4 regions of the Ancylobacter sp. TW_SC_1 genome follow, and region 1 is predicted to be linked to each of the others. Evidence: riboswitches for the same ligand, from Rfam matches in the RefSeq annotation. Region 1 holds a riboswitch; each other region holds the start of a gene.
What was found. A riboswitch is a leader RNA that binds a small molecule or an ion and turns the genes downstream of it on or off. The one in region 1 is predicted to bind thiamine pyrophosphate.

Region 1 (4,118 bases):
ACGGTCCCGGCCACGCCCCGCCGCGGGGCGTCAGGCCATCTCGCGGGTCGCCAGCACCCATTCGCGGGCGCGGGCTTCCGGGTTCGGATTCAGCAGCACGTCGGTCACGACCGCGACGCTGTCCGCCCCCGCCTGGCGCACGCCGGGGGCGCGCTCGATGGTGAGGCCGCCAATGGCAACCAGCGGCAGATCGCCGATGCGCTGCTTCCAGCGGGTCACGCGCTCCAGCCCCTGCGGCGCCCAGCGCATCTTCTTCAGGATGGTGGGATAGACCGGCCCGAGCGCCACATAGTCGGGCCGCGCCAGCAGCGCCGCTTCCAGCTCGGCCTCGTCATGGGTGCTGATGCCGAGCCTCAGCCCCGCCCGGCGAATGGCCGGCACATCCGCTTCGGCAAGGTCCTCCTGGCCGAGATGGACGAAATCGCAGCCCAGATCGATGGCGAGCTTCCAGTAGTCGTTGACGATGAGCTGCGCGCCGAAGCGCTCGCAGACCTCGCGCGCCGTCGCGATCTCGCGGCGCAGCTCGGCCTCGTCCATCTCCTTGGCGCGCAGCTGCACCAGCTTCACGCCCTGCGGCAGCAGGCGCGGCAGCCAGGCGGCACGATCGACGATGAGGTAGAACGGATCGAGCTTCATGGCACTCTCACTGGACGTCTTCACTGGCCCAACACGGCGCGGCCCATGACCGGGGTCGAGGGCGCCGCCATGTCGCGCACTTCCATCGGATCGGCGATCACCGCCTCGCGCCCCGCCTCGATGGCGCGGGCGAAGGCGCGGGCCATGCGCACCGGATCGCCCGCCTTGGCGACCGCCGTGTTCAGCAGCACGGCGTCATAGCCCAGCTCCATCGCCGCCGCCGCGTGCGAGGGCAGGCCGACGCCGGCATCGACCACCAGCGGCACGCCGGGGAAATGCGCGCGCAGCGAGCGCAGGCCGTAAGGGTTGTTGAGCCCGCGCCCGGAACCGATCGGCGCCCCCCACGGCATCAGCACCTCGCAGCCGGCGGAGATGAGCTTCTCCGCCACCACGAGGTCCTCGGTGGTGTAGGGAAACACCTGGAAGCCGTCGCGCGTGAGGATGCGGGCGGCCTCGACGAGACCGAACACGTCGGGCTGCAGCGTGTCGTCCTCGCCGATCACTTCCAGCTTCACCCAGGGCGTGCCGAACAGCTCGCGGGCCATCTCGGCCGTGGTGACGGCTTCCTTCACGGTCTTGCAGCCGGCGGTGTTGGGCAGCACCTTCACGCCGAGGTCGCGGATGAGCTGCCAGAAGCTCTGGCCGGACTTCGCCACGCCGGATTCGCGGCGCAGCGAGACGGTCACGATCTCCGTGCCCGAGGCGCGGATCGCTTCGGTGAGGATGGCCGGCGAGGGATATTGCGCCGTGCCGAGCAGCAGGCGCGAGCCGACCGCGGTGCCGTAGAACGTCGCCACATCGGCCTGTGCCCCGGCCGGCACGCCGGATTTGTTGGTCATCGCGTCCATGACAGTCTCCCTGTCAGCCCCCCTGCATCGGGGCGAGGATCTCGACCCGGTCGCCATCGGCGATCGGCGTCGCCGCCCGCTTCACCGCCCGCACCATGTCGCCATTGACCGCCGTCGCCACGATGGCGTCGTCGAGCCCCAGTTCGGTCAGCAGGCGCGCGAGCGTGCCGGCGGCCGTGTCGGCCGGCTCACCATTCACGATGATCTTCATCCATGACCTCCGGGAAATAGGCCCCGTCGAACGCGACTTCCGCCGCGCGGCGCGCAAGCGCCGGCGCGGCGAGGAAGCCGTGGCGATAGAGACCGTTGACATAGAGCGTGTTGCCGCGCCGGCGCAGGCGCGGCAGGTTGTCCGGGTAGGCCGGGCGCACATCGGCGCCGATCTCGACGATCTCGGCCTCGCCGAAGGCGGGATGCAGCGCATAGACGGCCCCGAGCAGCTCCAGCATGGAGCGCCCCGTCACCCGACCGCGCTCGTCATTCTCGATCGAGGTGGCGCCGATCATGAAATGCCCGTCGCCGCGCGGCACGATGTAGACGGGGATGCGCGGATGCAGCATGCGCACCGGGCGCTTGAGCGCGATCTCGGTGGAATAGAGCACCAGCATCTCGCCCTTCACGCCGCGCAGATCGGCGAGCACGTCGCGCGCCGCGAGGCCCCGGCAGTCGACGACGAAATCGGCTCCGTCATCGACAGTCTCGAAGCCGTCCGCTTCGTAGCGGATGGTCACATTGTGCTCGTCGACCAGCCTGGCGGTCAGCGCCGCCAGCGCCTTGCGCGGCTCGAGATGCGCCTCGGTCGGGAAGAACAGACCCTGGTCGAACCGGCCCTCGAGGTCCGGCTCCAGCGCCGCGATGCGCGCGCCGTCGACCCACTCATAGCCCTCGGTTCGCCGCGAGAAGCGGCGCAAATCCGGCAGGTCGCGCGCCGGTGCCAGCACGAGGCTGCCCTCGTTCGGCACGTCCGGCACGGCCTCGCGCCAATACGCCAACGATTCAAAGCCGAGCTCGGCGACGATCGGCTCGGCGCTCTCGCGCTCGCACCAGGGAGCGAGCATGCCGCCCGCATACCAGGAACAGCCCTGCCCCGATCCGGCCTTGCGCTCGACGATGGTGACGTTGGCGCCGCGCCGGGCGAAGGCATGCGCGCAGGTCAGCCCGGCAACGCCGGCGCCGACGATCTTCACGCGCATGGCGTTCGCGGCGGCGCGGACGGCCGTGGTCTCGGTGGATTCAGCTTGCGGGGACAGCATTCACTCCTCCCTCCGCCAGTTTCAACTGGATCAGGTTCGAAGGGTCGCCATGCCGCGCATTCTCAGCGCGCCGATGGCCTCTCAGCCTCCTGACGAGGCTCCCCCGGACGTCTTCGATATAATCTCTCAGCCGGCGAATGTCACCGCCGCAACCACAATATTCCCGGCGCCGCGCTCAGCCCCGGCGCGAGAGCGGGACGACATTGTCGGCCGGACCGCGCGTCGCCGCGACCACGGCGCGCCGCAGCGTCTCGCGGCTGAAAGGCTTGCCCAGCCGCATCATCCCGGCCTTGGCATCGGCCGGCAGCTCGGCATAGCCGGTGCCGAGAATGATCGGCAGGCTCGGCCAGCGCCTGGAGATGGCGGCGGCGAGCTGGACGCCGGTCATGCCGGGCATCGCCTGGTCGGTGAGCACCACGTCGAAGCTGACGCCGGATTCGAGGATGCGCAGCGCCTCCTCCCCGGACGCCGCCTCGGTGACGGCACAGCCGAGATCCTCCAGCATCGCCCCGGTGGCGGCGAGCACGAGGGCGTCGTCGTCGACCACCAGGATACGCTGCGCGCCGGTCTCGCCGGCGGGCACCACGTCCTCATCCTCCGCTTCCGGCTCCGGCCGGCTTCGGGCGGCCTCGGCGATCGGCAGATAGATCGTCGCCGTCGTTCCCCGCCCCGGCCGGCTTTCCAAAATCAGCTTGCCGTCCGACTGCGCGGCAAGGCCGTGCACCATGGCGAGGCCGAGCCCGGTTCCCTTGCCCACCCCCTTGGTGGTGAAGAAGGGCTCGGTGGCGCGCGCCAGCGTGTCCGCGTCCATGCCGACGCCGGTATCGCTGATCGACAGGCAGAAATAGCGCCCCCCGGACAGCACTCCAGGCTCCGGCGGACCCTCATAGTCCGGGTCGCCCGCCGGAGCGGCGACCACTTCCTCACGCGCCGAAATGGTGATCGTGCCGCCGTCCGGCATGGCGTCGCGCGCATTCACCGCAAGATTGAGCAAGGCGAGTTCGAGCTGGTTGGCGTCAACGCGCGCGCGCGGCAGGCCCAGCGGAAAGCGCGTCTCGATGCGCACGCTCGGCCCGATCGACCGGCGCATCAGCTCGGCCATGCCGAGCACGAGGTCGGGAATGTTGACCGGTTCCGGGTTGAGGTCCTGACGGCGAGCGAAGGCCAGCATGCGCTGGGTGAGCGACGCGCCACGCTGCGCGGCCTGCGTCGCGTGGTCGAGCAGCGCGAGCAGGCGCGCATCGTTCGGCGCCCGCTTGGCGGCGAGTTCCAGATTGCCAAGCACCACGGCGAGCAGGTTGTTGAAGTCATGCGCGATGCCGCCGGTGAGCTGGCCGACGGCCTCGAGCTTCTGCGCCTGCCGCAGCGCCTCCTCGGCGAC
Region 2 (4,118 bases), 480 kb from region 1:
GCTCCGGGTGAGCGCCAAGCCGGCCGACGCGGCCCACCCCTATGGCTATGCCAAGGCCGAGTATTTCTCCGCCGTCATCGTCGGCGTGCTCATCGTCGTCGCCGCCATTTCGATCTTCCGCGAGGTGTATATCGGCTGGCAGGATCCGCGCCCACTCGACGCGCCGCTGCACGGCCTGCTGGTCAATGCCGGCGCGACCGTGGTCAACGCGGTCTGGTGCGTGGTGCTGCTGCGCGCGGGCCGGCGCGCCCGCTCGCCGGCGCTGGTCGCCGATGGCCGCCATCTGATCACCGACGTCGCCTCGTCCGCCGGCGTGCTCGCGGGCGTCGCCATCGCCGCGGCGTCCGGCTGGGACCGGCTCGACCTCGTCCTTGCCGGCCTGGTCGCCGTCAACATCCTGTGGTCGGGCTGGTCGGTGCTGAAGGAGAGCGTCGGCGGACTGATGGACCAGGCGGTGCCGGCCGAGACGCTGGGCCGCATCCGCCATCTCATCGCGGCGGAGGCGACCGGCGCCATCGAGGCACACGATCTGCGCACGCGCCAGGCCGGGCGCATGATCTTCGTCGACTTCCACCTCGTGGTGCCCGGCGACATGCCGGTGAGCGAGGCGCACGCCATCTGCGACCGGATCGAGGACGCGCTGGAGGCCGCCGTCGCCGGCGTGCTGGTCAACATCCATGTCGAGCCGGAGGCCAAGGCCAAGCAGCACGGCATACCGGTGATCTGACGCCTCAGCGCCCCGTCCGCAGCGCCGCCAGTAGGTCCGGCGTGGGGTAGGAATCGGCCGGCAGGCCGAGGCGCATCTGCTCGACTTTGACCGCCTGCCGCGTCGCCGCGCCGGTGATGCCGTCGATGCGCCCGACATGGTGGCCGCGCGCATTGAGCAGGGTCTGCAGCTCCTTCACCTGCGCCATGGACAGCACCGGAATCCTGTCGCCCTGGCCGCGATTGAACGGGCCGGCGCCGGCGACGCGGGCGGCCAGATAGGCCGCCGAGGTCGCGTAGACGAGCGAGTTGTTCCACTCGGTGAAGACGTCGAAATTCGGATAGACGAGAAAGGCCGGGCCGTTGCGCCCCATCGGCAGCAGCAGCGAGGCGGGAAGCTGGTCGGCGGGAAGCTGACCACCGCCGGCCCGCACCACGCCCGCCTTCGCCCATTGGGCGCGCGGATGCTTGACGGCGAGGTCCGCCTGGTCCCAGGGGAGGTTGGGCGGCACGCGCACTTCCTCCAGCCAGGGCTGGCCGGCCTTCCAGCCGAGCGCGCGGATATAGTTGGCGGCCGAGGCGAGCGCGTCGGGCGCCGAGCGGATCAGGTCGACCCGGCCGTCGCCGTCGAAGTCGACGCCGTAATTGAGATAGTGGTCGGGCAGGAACTGGAACTGGCCGAGTTCACCCGCCCACGGGCCGCGCATGGTCTGCGCGGTCAGATCGCCGCGGTCGATGATCTTCAGCGCCGCCATCAGCTGGGTGCGGAACATCTCCGCCCGCCGGCAGTCCCAGGCGAGCGAGGCCACCGAGCGAATCGTCTGCTTGTCGCCCATGAAGGCGCCGAAATCGGTCTCCAGCCCCCAGAAGGCGACCAGCACCGCCCCCGGTACCCCGAAGGTCTGCTCGATCCGGCTGAACAGCGCCGGGTTCTTCTGGATCTGCTGGCGGCCCTGCTGGATGCGGTAATTGGCGACCATGCGGTCGGAAAACTGGAAGAAGCTCTGCCCGAACACCTTCTGCCCGCGGTCGGTGCCGACGATGTCGGGCGCGTAGGTCACGCCGTTCAGCGCCGCGGCCACGGTGCGCGGCGAGACGCCCTGCGCCACCGCCTGCTGCTTGAAGCCGGCCAGCCACTGGTCGAAGCCGGCACCGTTATTGCCGCAGCTCTGCTGGGCGGATGCCGCTACCGGAAAGGCGAACGGCGCGATGACCGCCGCCGCGATGGCAACCTTCCGGAGCGAAGTCTTCAAGCTGCGCATGGGCACTCCCCGATGGCTCGATGCGTCGTTTCCTCACGAATCAGCAATCTACAGGAAATGCGGCGGCGGCAGGGTGACGGGGCGCCGCGGAATTGACCGGCGGGCGACTTTGGTCGACTATCGACCCGTTCCAAGGGGAGCCCCGCTAGGGGGCTGAGAGAGCGCCGGCCACGCCGCAGGGCAAGGCAACGCGATGACCCTTCGAACCTGATCCGGGTCATGCCGGCGAAGGGATCGGAACCGAATGGCGTGTCGCGCGCGTGTCGCACATCGCCATCCTTCCCCAACGTCAAACACCCGGATCTCCCCGACCATCGGTTCTGGAGATCCATCATGACGACCAAAAACCTGAAAGACACCGGCACCATCGGCGTCGCCACCGGGCCCATTCCCGGCTCGCGGCGCATCTATGCCGACTGCCCGGCGCGCGGCTTTCGCGTGCCGTTCCGCGAAATCCTGCTGCACCCTTCCGCCAACGAGCCCAACCTCGCCGTCTACGATGCCTCCGGCCCCTATACCGACGAGAGCGCGGCCATCGACATCGCCGCCGGCCTCGCGCGCCCGCGTGACGCCTGGGTCCGCGCGCGCGCAGATGTTGAGGAGTACGACGGGCGCCGGGTGAAGCCGGAGGACAACGGCCATGTCGGCGACGACAGGCTGGTGACGCCCTTCCCGCTCCACCACCGCCCGCTGCGGGCCAAAGCCGGCGCTGTGACCCAGATGGCCTATGCGCGGGCCGGCATCGTCACCCCGGAGATGGAATATGTCGCCCTGCGCGAGAACGGCCTGCGCGAGCGCATCGGCGAGATCATCCGCGACGGCGAGGATTTCGGCGCGGCGATCCCGGATGTCGTGACGCCGGAATTCGTGCGCGACGAGGTGGCGCGCGGGCGTGCCGTCATCCCCGCCAACATCAATCATGGCGAGCTCGAGCCGATGGCGATCGGCCGCAACTTCCTCGTCAAGATCAACGCCAATATCGGCAATTCGGCCGTCACCTCGTCGGTGGCGGACGAAGTGGACAAGATGGTGTGGGCGATACGCTGGGGTGCCGACACGGTGATGGACCTCTCCACCGGGCGCAACATCCACAACATCCGCGAATGGATCGTGCGCAACGCGCCGGTGCCGATCGGAACGGTGCCGATCTACCAGGCGCTGGAGAAGGTCGGCGGCGTCGCCGAGGACCTCACCTGGGAGGTGTTCCGCGACACGCTGGTCGAGCAGGCCGAGCAGGGCGTGGACTATTTCACCATCCATGCCGGGGTGCGCCTGCCCTATGTGCCGCTGACCGCGAAGCGCGTGACTGGCATCGTCTCGCGCGGCGGCTCGATCATGGCCAAGTGGTGCCTCGCCCATCACCGCGAGAGCTTCCTCTACGAGCGTTTCGCCGAGATCTGCGAGATCATGCGGGCCTATGACGTCACCTTCTCGCTCGGCGACGGGCTGCGCCCCGGCTCCATCGCCGACGCCAACGACGCGGCGCAGTTCGCCGAACTGGAGACGCTGGGCGAACTGACCAGGATCGCGTGGGAAAACGACTGCCAGGTGATGATCGAAGGCCCCGGCCATGTGCCGATGCACAAGATCAAGGCCAACATGGACAAGCAGCTGGCTGTCTGCGGCGAGGCGCCCTTCTATACGCTCGGGCCGCTGACCACGGATATCGCACCCGGCTACGACCACATCACCTCCGGCATCGGCGCGGCGATGATCGGCTGGTTCGGCACCGCCATGCTCTGCTACGTCACGCCCAAGGAGCATCTCGGCCTGCCCAACCGCGACGACGTGAAGACCGGCGTCATCACCTACAAGATCGCCGCCCATGCCGCCGACCTCGCCAAGGGCCACCCGCTGGCGCGCGCCTGGGACGACGCACTCTCGCGGGCGCGTTTCGAGTTCCGCTGGCAGGACCAGTTCAGCCTCGCGCTCGATCCCGACACGGCGACCGCCTTCCACGACGAGACGCTGCCGAAGGAGGCGCACAAGCTGGCGCATTTCTGCTCCATGTGCGGGCCGAAATTCTGCTCGATGAAGATCAGCCAGGACATTCGCGACGCGGCGCGGCAGGCCGAGGCGACGCGCGGGATGGAGGAGATGGCCGGGCGCTTCCGTGACGGCGGCGGCCAAATCTATCGCGACGTCGCCGCC
Region 3 (4,118 bases), 510 kb from region 1:
ACCGCGGTGGTCGCCCAGTCCGACGTCGTGAAGGAACGACAGACCCTGCTGAAGGAGTTCGGCAGCGTGACCAAGCCCGTCGGCGGAATGCTGCGCGGGAACACGCCGTTCGATCTCGCGGCCGTGCAGGCGGCGCTCGACACCTATGTCAAGAATGCCAAGGTCCTGCCGACGCTTTTCCCGCTGGGCTCCGGGCCCGGCCCGGATACCGAGGCGCTGGAGACGGTGTGGACCAAGACGCCCGAATTCGAGGCGCTCTTCGCCAAGCTCGGCAGCGATGCCGCCGCTGCCCGTGCCGCGATCACCGACGAGGCCAGCTTCAAGGCGAACTTCCCCGGCGTGATCCGCACCTGCGGAACCTGCCACGACACCTTCCGCCAGAAGAAGTGACGTGAGCGCGCGTACCGATTCGCCCGCGCCGGCCGGCGTGCTGGCGTGGGACCTGCCGACGCGGATCGCCAAATGGGGGCTGGCGGCGCTGGTCGGCCTCGCTTTCGCGAGCCGGTATTACGGCGACGCCGATCTCGTCTGGCACCAGTGGAACGGGCTTGCCGTGCTGGTGGTGGTCGTGTTCCGCCTGCTGTGGGGCCTCGTCGGTGGCTCGACGGCGCGCTTCGCCGGCTTCCTGCGCGGGCCGGCGGCGGGGCTGCGCTATGGGGAGAGACTGCTGCGCGGACGTCCGCCGCATTATCTCGGTCACAACCCGCTCGGCGGCTGGATGGTCGCGGCGCTGCTGATCATGGTCGCGGCGCAGGCGCTGAGCGGGCTGTTCACCAGCGACGACATCACGGTCTACGCGCCGATGACGGCGACGGTCAGCGACGAGACCATCCGCAGCGCCTCGGTCTGGCACCAGCGGCTCTACCCGGTCCTGCTGTGGCTGATCGGCCTGCATGTGGCGGCGAACCTCGTCTATTCGCTGTTCGGCAGGGACAACCTGATCCGCGCCATGATCAGCGGCCGCAAGCCGGCCGGGGACTACGCCGACCGCGCGCCGGCCACGCCCGGTGCCGTCGGAGCGGCATTGGCCTGCCTCGCGGCCGCGGTCGCCGTGGTGTTCGGCGGCATCGCGCTGGCGGGCGGTGATCCCTTCCCCTGAAATGACGGGTCCGTCCCGCTTGCGGGCGGGGCGGACTCGTGCTCCATGGCGCCATCATGCACGCGCTCAAGGGCATCGCGCTTCAGATCAGCGCGACGTTCCTTTTCACCATCATGTCGGCCCTCGTCCGTATCGTCTCGGAACATGTTCCGACTGGCGAAGTGGTGTTCTCGCGCTCCTTCTTCGCCCTGTTTCCGCTCATGGCGCTGCTCGCCTGGCGCGGCGAGATCAGCGCGGCGGTGCGCACCGCCCATCCGTTCGGCCATATCGCGCGCGGCACCATCGGCGTCTGCGCCATGAGCCTGGGCTTTGCCGCGCTGGCGCGGATCCCGCTGGCGGATGCGACCGCCATCGGCTTCGCCACACCGCTGCTCACCGTCGTCCTCGCGGCGATCGTGCTGCGCGAGCGGGTGCAGGCCTATCGCTGGGCGGCGGTGACGGTGGGGCTCGGCGGCGTGGTGGTGATGCTCTGGCCGCATATGTCGGGCTCGTTCGATACCCCGGAACACATGTTCGGCGCGCTCTTCGCGCTGCTCGGCGCGAGTTGCACGGCCGGGGCGATGGTCCAGGTGCGGCGGCTGACGCAGACCGAATCGACCGCGGCCATCGTGTTCTATTTCCAGGCGCTGGCGGCCATTGCCGGGCTCGCCACCGCCGGCTGGGGCTGGGTGCTGCCGAGCGCGCGGGAGGCCGTGCTGCTGCTGGCGATCGGCTTCCTCGGCGGGGTCGGCCAGATCCTGCTGACCGAGAGCTACCGCTACGCCCCGGCCTCGGTGGTGGCGCCGTTCGCCTATTCGGCGATGCTGTGGTCGCTGCTGCTCGGCTTCATCCTGTTCGCCGAGATTCCGCCGGTGCTCGTCGTGCTCGGCGCGGCCATCGTGATCGGGGCCGGGCTCTTCGTCATCTGGCGCGAGCGCCGGCTCGGCATCGACCGCAGCCGGGCCGAGGAGGCGGCGACGCCGCCCGCCGGGCCGACGGCCTGAGGCGCGACGTCAGAACGCCTTGAAGGTGATGATGGTGCGGGTGTCTTGGATGCCCGGGAACTGCTGCACCTTCTCGTTCACGAAATGGCCGATGTCGGCGCCCTCGGGCACGTAGAACTTGACCAACAGGTCGAACTCGCCGGCGGTCGAGTAGATTTCCGAGGCGATCTCCGCGTCGGCGATGGCGTTCGCCACCTCGTAGGAGCGGCCGAGGTGACATTTGATCTGCATGAAGAAAGGGACCATCGCGGCGTTCCGGCTTCGGGGCGGGAGGCCGATAAGGAACAGAACGCCGGTTCGCGCGCAACCCCCTCGGCCGCCCGGGACGAGCCCGGCTTGCGCGGGCGCGCGGCTTCGCCTATCGCTCGCGGGACGATCTCGTTGGGGTGCCCGTGGCGTTGAGGCGCGGATGGGCTGAGAGGCGTTCAGCCAACCCACGAACCTGATCCGGGTCATGCCGGCGGAGGAAACGGATCGCGCACGTCCGGGGCGGCCATGTGCCCCCCGACGGGGACGCTTCCGGCCTCGATGCGGCGAGAGAGGCGTAGCATGGGCGGTTCCACACCGATCGCGGTGACGATGGCGGGTTCGGATTCCGGCGGCGGCGCCGGCATCCAGGCCGATCTCAAGACCTTCTCGGCGCTCTGCGTGTATGGCGCCAGCGTCATCACCGCGCTCACGGCGCAGAACACGCTCGGCGTGACCGGCATCCACGACGTTCCGCCGGCCTTCATCGCCGCGCAGATCGACGCGGTCTTCTCCGATCTCGACGTGGACGCGGTGAAGATCGGCATGCTGTCGCGTCCCGAAGCGATCACCGAGGTGGCGTCCGGCCTCGTGCGCCATGGCGTGTCGACCGTGGTGCTCGACCCGGTGATGATCGCCGCCTCGGGCGACCGGCTGCTGGTGCCCGAGGCCATCGAGACGCTGCGCCGCGAGCTGTTGCCGCGGGCGCTCCTGATCACGCCGAACCTGCCCGAGGCGGCGGCACTGCTCGACGAAGAGCCGGCCGAGGATCTCGCGACGGTGCGGGCTCAGGCCGAGCGGCTGCTGGCGTTCGGGCCGCGCGCGGTGCTCGTCAAGGGCGGCCATGGCGAGGGGCCGGACAGCGTCGACGTGCTGCTCGACGCCGATGGCTTTCTCGAACTCAGCGCGCCGCGCATTGTCACTCGCAACACGCACGGCACGGGCTGCACGCTCTCCTCCGCCATCGCCGCCGGCCTTGCCAAGGGCCTGCCTCTGCGCGCGGCGGTCGAGGCGGCGAAGGACTATCTCACCCGCGCCCTCGCGCGCTCCGAGGAACTGACCATCGGGCGGGGCCACGGCCCGGTGCATCACTTCCACGCCTGGTGGTGAGGTTTTCGCGGTTCGCGGCGGCGCTGGCCACTGAGGCCTCGTAAGCCGGCCCCGCGCCTGCTATCGAGGCGGCGAATCCCGCGAGTAGCCGCGTGCCCGTCATCGCCCCACGCCATGCCATTGCCGCCGTCTATGCCGGGCTGTTCTTCGGCATCGGCGTCTTCATGCCGTTCTTCCCGATCTGGCTGGAAGCGCGCGGCTTCGACGCGGCGATGATCGCGCTCGCGCTCGCCGTGCCGCAATCGGTGCGCCTCGTCACCATGCCGGTGGGCGGACTGCTCGCCGACCGCAGCGGCCGGCCGCGCGCGACGCTGATCGGCTATTCCTGCGCCACGGCGCTGTGCTTCGTCGGCATCGTCCTCGCCCCCAACGCGACACTGATCCTCGTCGGGCTCGGGCTTGCCGCCGCCTTCTGGCAGCCCAGCCTGCCGGTGCTCGATGCCTATGCAGTGGCGCGCCGCCGCGAGGGGCTGATCGACTACGGACGCGTGCGGCTGTGGGGCTCGATGGCCTTCATCGGCGGCAATCTGGTGGCCGGCGGACTGCTCGGCGGGCTCGTCCTCGGCGCCGTGCCGCACGACACGGTGATCTGGCTCATCGTCGCGGCGAGCCTCGCGGCGGCGCTGGCGGCGGCGACCCTCGAGGAGGTGAAGCAGCCGCCGCGCGCCGCGACGGCGGAA
Region 4 (4,118 bases), 2.0 Mb from region 1:
GCCTGCCCAACCGGGCGGCTTTCGACAACCGGCTGCGCAAGCTGCTGGAGCGGTTCGCGCCGCATGAGGGCGTCTGCCTCGCCTATATCGATCTCAATGGCTTCAAGTCGATAAATGACCGCCACGGCCACTCCATCGGCGACCAGGTGCTGCGGAGCTTCGCCGAGCGCCTGCGTGCCCATAGCGCCCCCGGCCATTTCGTCGCGCGCATCGGTGGCGACGAATTCGTACTGCTCCATTCCTTCGCCTGCGGCATCTCTCCGGAACATGGCGGACCCACCGGAGGGCCCACGGGGCAGGAGATGCAAATGCTCGCCGATGCGCTCTGTGCGCCGATGGACATCGAAGGACGAAACCTCGCCGTGGGCGCGGCCATCGGCGTTGCCGTCACCCGGCAGACGATCGGCGCCGATGCGCTGCTGCGCCGCGCCGACACCCTGATGTACGCTGCCAAGTCGACCGGCCGAACGGTCGCCGTAAACCTCGACCGGATCGACGACCCATGCCCCTCCGCCTCTCCAACGCCGACGCCCGACGTGTCTTCCTCGCCCGGCAGCAGCTCAGCCGCCCCCGCGGAACGCTGACCAAGACCGGACTTCTGCAACTGATCGACGACCTCGGCTTCGTGCAGGTCGACAGCATCGCCACCGTCGAGCGCGCGCATCATCACATCCTGTTCGCGCGCAACCCGACCTACAGGCGCGAGCACCTGACCGCGCTGCTGGAAAAGGACGGCGCGCTCTTCGAGCACTGGACGCACGACGCGGCGATCATCCCCAACACTTTCTTCGGCTACTGGAAGCACCGCTTCGCGCGCGCGCGCTAAACGCTGGCCGATCGCTGGCGCTCCTGGCACGAGAACGGCTTCGAGGGCTATGTCGACCATGTGCTGGAGCGGGTACGCGTCGAAGGCCGGCTGATGGCCCGCGATTTCGAGCAGGATGTGGACGCCGGAAAGCGCCCGCCCGGCGGCTGGTGGAACTGGCACCCGGAGAAGACCGCGCTCGAATATCACTGGCGCACCGGCGCGCTCGCCATTGCCGGGCGCGAGGGCTTCCAGAAGGTCTACGACCTCACCGAGCGCGTCATCCCCGCCCGGCATTTCGCGGGCGAGGTGAGCCCGGAGGCCTTCCTCGACTGGGCCTGCACCGCGGCGCTGGAGCGGCTCGGCTTCGCCACCCATGGCGAGATCGCCGCCTTCTGGGGACTGATCAGACCGGAGGAGGCGCGTGGCTGGGTGGCGGCGAACGCCCACAGGCTGGAGCCCGTGCTGGTCGAGGGCGCCGAGGGCGGCAAGCCGCGCGCCAGCCACGCCTTCAAAGGCAGCGCGGAGGATTTCGCCGCCCTGCCCGCCCCGCCGGCGCGGCTGCGTGTGCTCAGCCCCTTCGATCCGCTGCTGCGCGACCGCGCCCGGGCGGAGCGGCTGTTCGGATTCACCTATCGCATCGAGGTGTTCGTCCCGACCCCCAGGCGGGTCTATGGCTATTACGTCTTCCCGCTGCTGGAGGGCGACCGGCTGATCGGCCGCATCGACATGAAGGCGGACCGCAAGGCCGGCTCGCTCGACGTGCGCCGGCTCTGGCTGGAGCCGGGCGTGCGGGCCTCGACCGGCCGGCTCAATGCGCTCGACGCCGAACTCGCCCGGCTCGGCCGCTTCGCCGGGGTGGAGCGCACGGTCTATCTCGACGGCTGGCGCGGAGAATAGGCCCCACAGATTGCCCTGGCATACCGGCGATGCTAGCCTGCGCGCGTCCGAGGGGTGTCCCGCCGGCCGAAAGGCCGAAGGGGCTGAGATGGCACCTGCCAGACCCTTTGAACCTGATCCGGGTCATGCCGGCGAAGGGACGGAGCGACGGCGGGGCCTGATCCACGCGATGCGTGGCACCCGTGCCGGATTTCCCCCGAAAGCGCGCGCGCCGGATCTCCAACTGGGAGGAGATCCATGTTCACCAAGTTCGCCGCGACGGCATTCGCCCTCGCGCTCGGCCTCACCCCGGCGGCGGCCGCCGACAAGCTCACCGTCCTGCTCGACTGGTACGTCAATCCGGACCACGCGCCGCTGATCATCGCGCAGGAGAAGGGCTTCTTCAAAGCCCACGACCTCGATGTCGAGCTGGTGCCGCCGGCCGATCCGTCCGCCCCGCCCCGCCTCGTCGCCGCCGGTCAGGCGGATGTGGCGGTCAGCTACCAGCCGAGCCTTTATCTCTCGGTGAAGGAAGGGCTGCCGCTGGTGCGCTTCGGCACGCTGGTCTCCACCCCGCTCACCGCGCTGGTGGCGCTGAAGGACGGCCCGGTCAAGTCGATCGCCGACCTCAAGGGCAAGACGGTCGGCTATTCCGTGGCGGGCTTCGAGGACGCACTGCTCGGCACCATGCTGGCGAGCGCCGGGCTCACGCCGTCCGACGTGACGATGATCAACGTCAATTTCGCCCTCTCGCCCGCGCTGGTCGCCGGCAAGGTCGACGCGGTGATCGGCGCCTACCGCAATTTCGAGCTCACCCAGATCAGGCTTGAGGGCAAGGAGGGCATCGCCTTCTACCCCGAAGAGCACGGCGTGCCGGTGTTCGACGAGCTGATCTACGTGACCCACAAGGACAAGCTGGCCGACCCGCGGCTCAAGCGCTTCCTCGCTGCGGTCGAGGACGCCACCATCTACGTCCTCAACCATCCCGACGAGGCATGGCAGGCCTTCGTGACGGCCAATCCGAAGCTCGACGACGAGCTGAACCGCACCGCGTGGACCGACACGCTGCGCCGCTTCGCCCACGCGCCGGCCGCCCTCGACACGGAACGCTACGCCCGCTTCGGGGAGTTCATGAAGAGCCACAAGCTCATCGACAAGGTCGAGCCGGTCTCGACCTACGCCCCGCCCCTGCCCTGAGCATTCGCCCCGGAGCGCCCCGTCAACGGCCCCCTCGGCCACGTGTGCTCCGGGGGCGACAATATGCTCTGCCGCGCTTCCGGGCCCCGGCCGACGATGCTACCGATTGCAAACGGTTGCTGATTTGTCGGGAGAAGGTCGAGGCATGGGGAACGGGGCATATCACATCGTGGCGATCCTGGTTGGCGCGGTCGTCGGCCTGCTCGGCTCCGGCTTCCATGTCGGCGTCGAGAAGCTGACAGCCGCCTGGCCGGCCTTCCTGCAGACCACGCTCCAGTTCGAAGGCCTCGTGCTTTACGCCGCCGCCGCCCTCGTCGCCGCCGGCATGGCCGTCGTCTCGCTCTGGCTGGTGCGCACCTACGCGCCGGAAGCCAGCGGATCGGGCGTGCCCGAGATCGAGGGGGCGATGGAGGGACTGCGCGAGGTGCGCTGGCATCGCGTTCTGCCGGTGAAATTCATTGCGGGCCTGCTGTCGCTTTCCTCCGGCATGGTGCTCGGCCGCGAGGGGCCGACCATCCATATCGGCGCCTCCGTCGCCAAGGCCGCCTCCGACCTGATGAAATGGTCCGGCGAGGACATGCGCGGCCTGCTGGCGGCCGGCGGCGCGGCGGGGCTTGCCGCCGCCTTCAACGCGCCGCTCGCGGCGGTGCTGTTCGTCATCGAGGAAACCCGGCGGCAGTTCCCCTATTCCTCGCGCACCTATATCGCCGTGGTGCTGGCCTCCATCGCCAGCGCCATCGTCACCGAGTACCTGACCGGCAACACGCCCTATATGCTGCTGGAGGCCTCGGCGATCCCCTATGGCTGGCTGCCGGCCTTCGTGGTGCTCGGCATCCTCCTCGGCGGAGCGGGCGTCATCTTCAATCGGACGCTGGTGTGGGGGCTCGACCATGTGCGCCGCTTCGGCATGCGCACCTCGTTCTACATCTTCCCCGCCATCGTCGGCCTGGTCGTCGGCGTGCTGCTCTTCGTGCGGCCCGAGGCGACGCAGGGCGGCGAACTGCTGGCGGTACAGCTCACCAAGGAAGGATTGCCGCTGGCCATGCTCGCCTTCGTCGTGCTGCTGCGCTTCGTCATGACCATGGCGAGCTACTCGACCGGCGTCGCCGGCGGCATCTTCGCGCCGATCCTCGCGCTCGCCACCACCATCGGCCTTTGCTACGGCACGGCGCTGGAAATGTTCGTGACGCTTCCCGAGAACGGGCTGGTCGCCTTCGCCATCTCGGCCATGGGCGGG

Region 2: it holds a riboswitch for thiamine pyrophosphate, as region 1 does, so the genes downstream of both, thiC (phosphomethylpyrimidine synthase ThiC) here and AC1PZ7_RS09525 (FAD-dependent oxidoreductase) in region 1, are expected to answer to the same signal.
Region 3: it holds a riboswitch for thiamine pyrophosphate, as region 1 does, so the genes downstream of both, thiD (bifunctional hydroxymethylpyrimidine kinase/phosphomethylpyrimidine kinase) here and AC1PZ7_RS09525 (FAD-dependent oxidoreductase) in region 1, are expected to answer to the same signal.
Region 4: it holds a riboswitch for thiamine pyrophosphate, as region 1 does, so the genes downstream of both, AC1PZ7_RS19365 (ABC transporter substrate-binding protein) here and AC1PZ7_RS09525 (FAD-dependent oxidoreductase) in region 1, are expected to answer to the same signal.

Annotation. Positions count from the first base shown of each region.
Region 1 is NZ_CM166365.1:2,071,390-2,075,507, reverse strand. It holds gene AC1PZ7_RS09540 (thiamine phosphate synthase) at 31-636, opposite strand; gene AC1PZ7_RS09535 (thiazole synthase) at 657-1,433, opposite strand; gene thiS (sulfur carrier protein ThiS) at 1,498-1,695, opposite strand; gene AC1PZ7_RS09525 (FAD-dependent oxidoreductase) at 1,673-2,677, opposite strand; TPP riboswitch at 2,728-2,852, opposite strand; gene AC1PZ7_RS09520 (MHYT domain-containing protein) at 2,913-4,118, opposite strand, start outside.
Region 2 is NZ_CM166365.1:1,587,479-1,591,596, reverse strand. It holds gene AC1PZ7_RS07280 (cation diffusion facilitator family transporter) at 1-727, shown strand, start outside; gene AC1PZ7_RS07275 (lytic murein transglycosylase) at 732-1,967, opposite strand; TPP riboswitch at 2,091-2,218, shown strand; gene thiC (phosphomethylpyrimidine synthase ThiC) at 2,301-4,118, shown strand, end outside.
Region 3 is NZ_CM166365.1:2,580,906-2,585,023, forward strand. It holds gene AC1PZ7_RS11910 (c-type cytochrome) at 1-390, shown strand, start outside; gene AC1PZ7_RS11915 (cytochrome b/b6 domain-containing protein) at 392-1,099, shown strand; gene AC1PZ7_RS11920 (DMT family transporter) at 1,138-2,082, shown strand; gene AC1PZ7_RS11925 (Lrp/AsnC ligand binding domain-containing protein) at 2,092-2,328, opposite strand; TPP riboswitch at 2,455-2,568, shown strand; gene thiD (bifunctional hydroxymethylpyrimidine kinase/phosphomethylpyrimidine kinase) at 2,632-3,438, shown strand; gene AC1PZ7_RS11935 (MFS transporter) at 3,531-4,118, shown strand, end outside.
Region 4 is NZ_CM166365.1:4,095,561-4,099,678, forward strand. It holds gene AC1PZ7_RS19355 (diguanylate cyclase domain-containing protein) at 1-584, shown strand, start outside; partial or broken gene AC1PZ7_RS19360 (winged helix-turn-helix domain-containing protein) at 503-1,705, shown strand; TPP riboswitch at 1,752-1,849, shown strand; gene AC1PZ7_RS19365 (ABC transporter substrate-binding protein) at 1,943-2,881, shown strand; gene clcA (H(+)/Cl(-) exchange transporter ClcA) at 3,027-4,118, shown strand, end outside.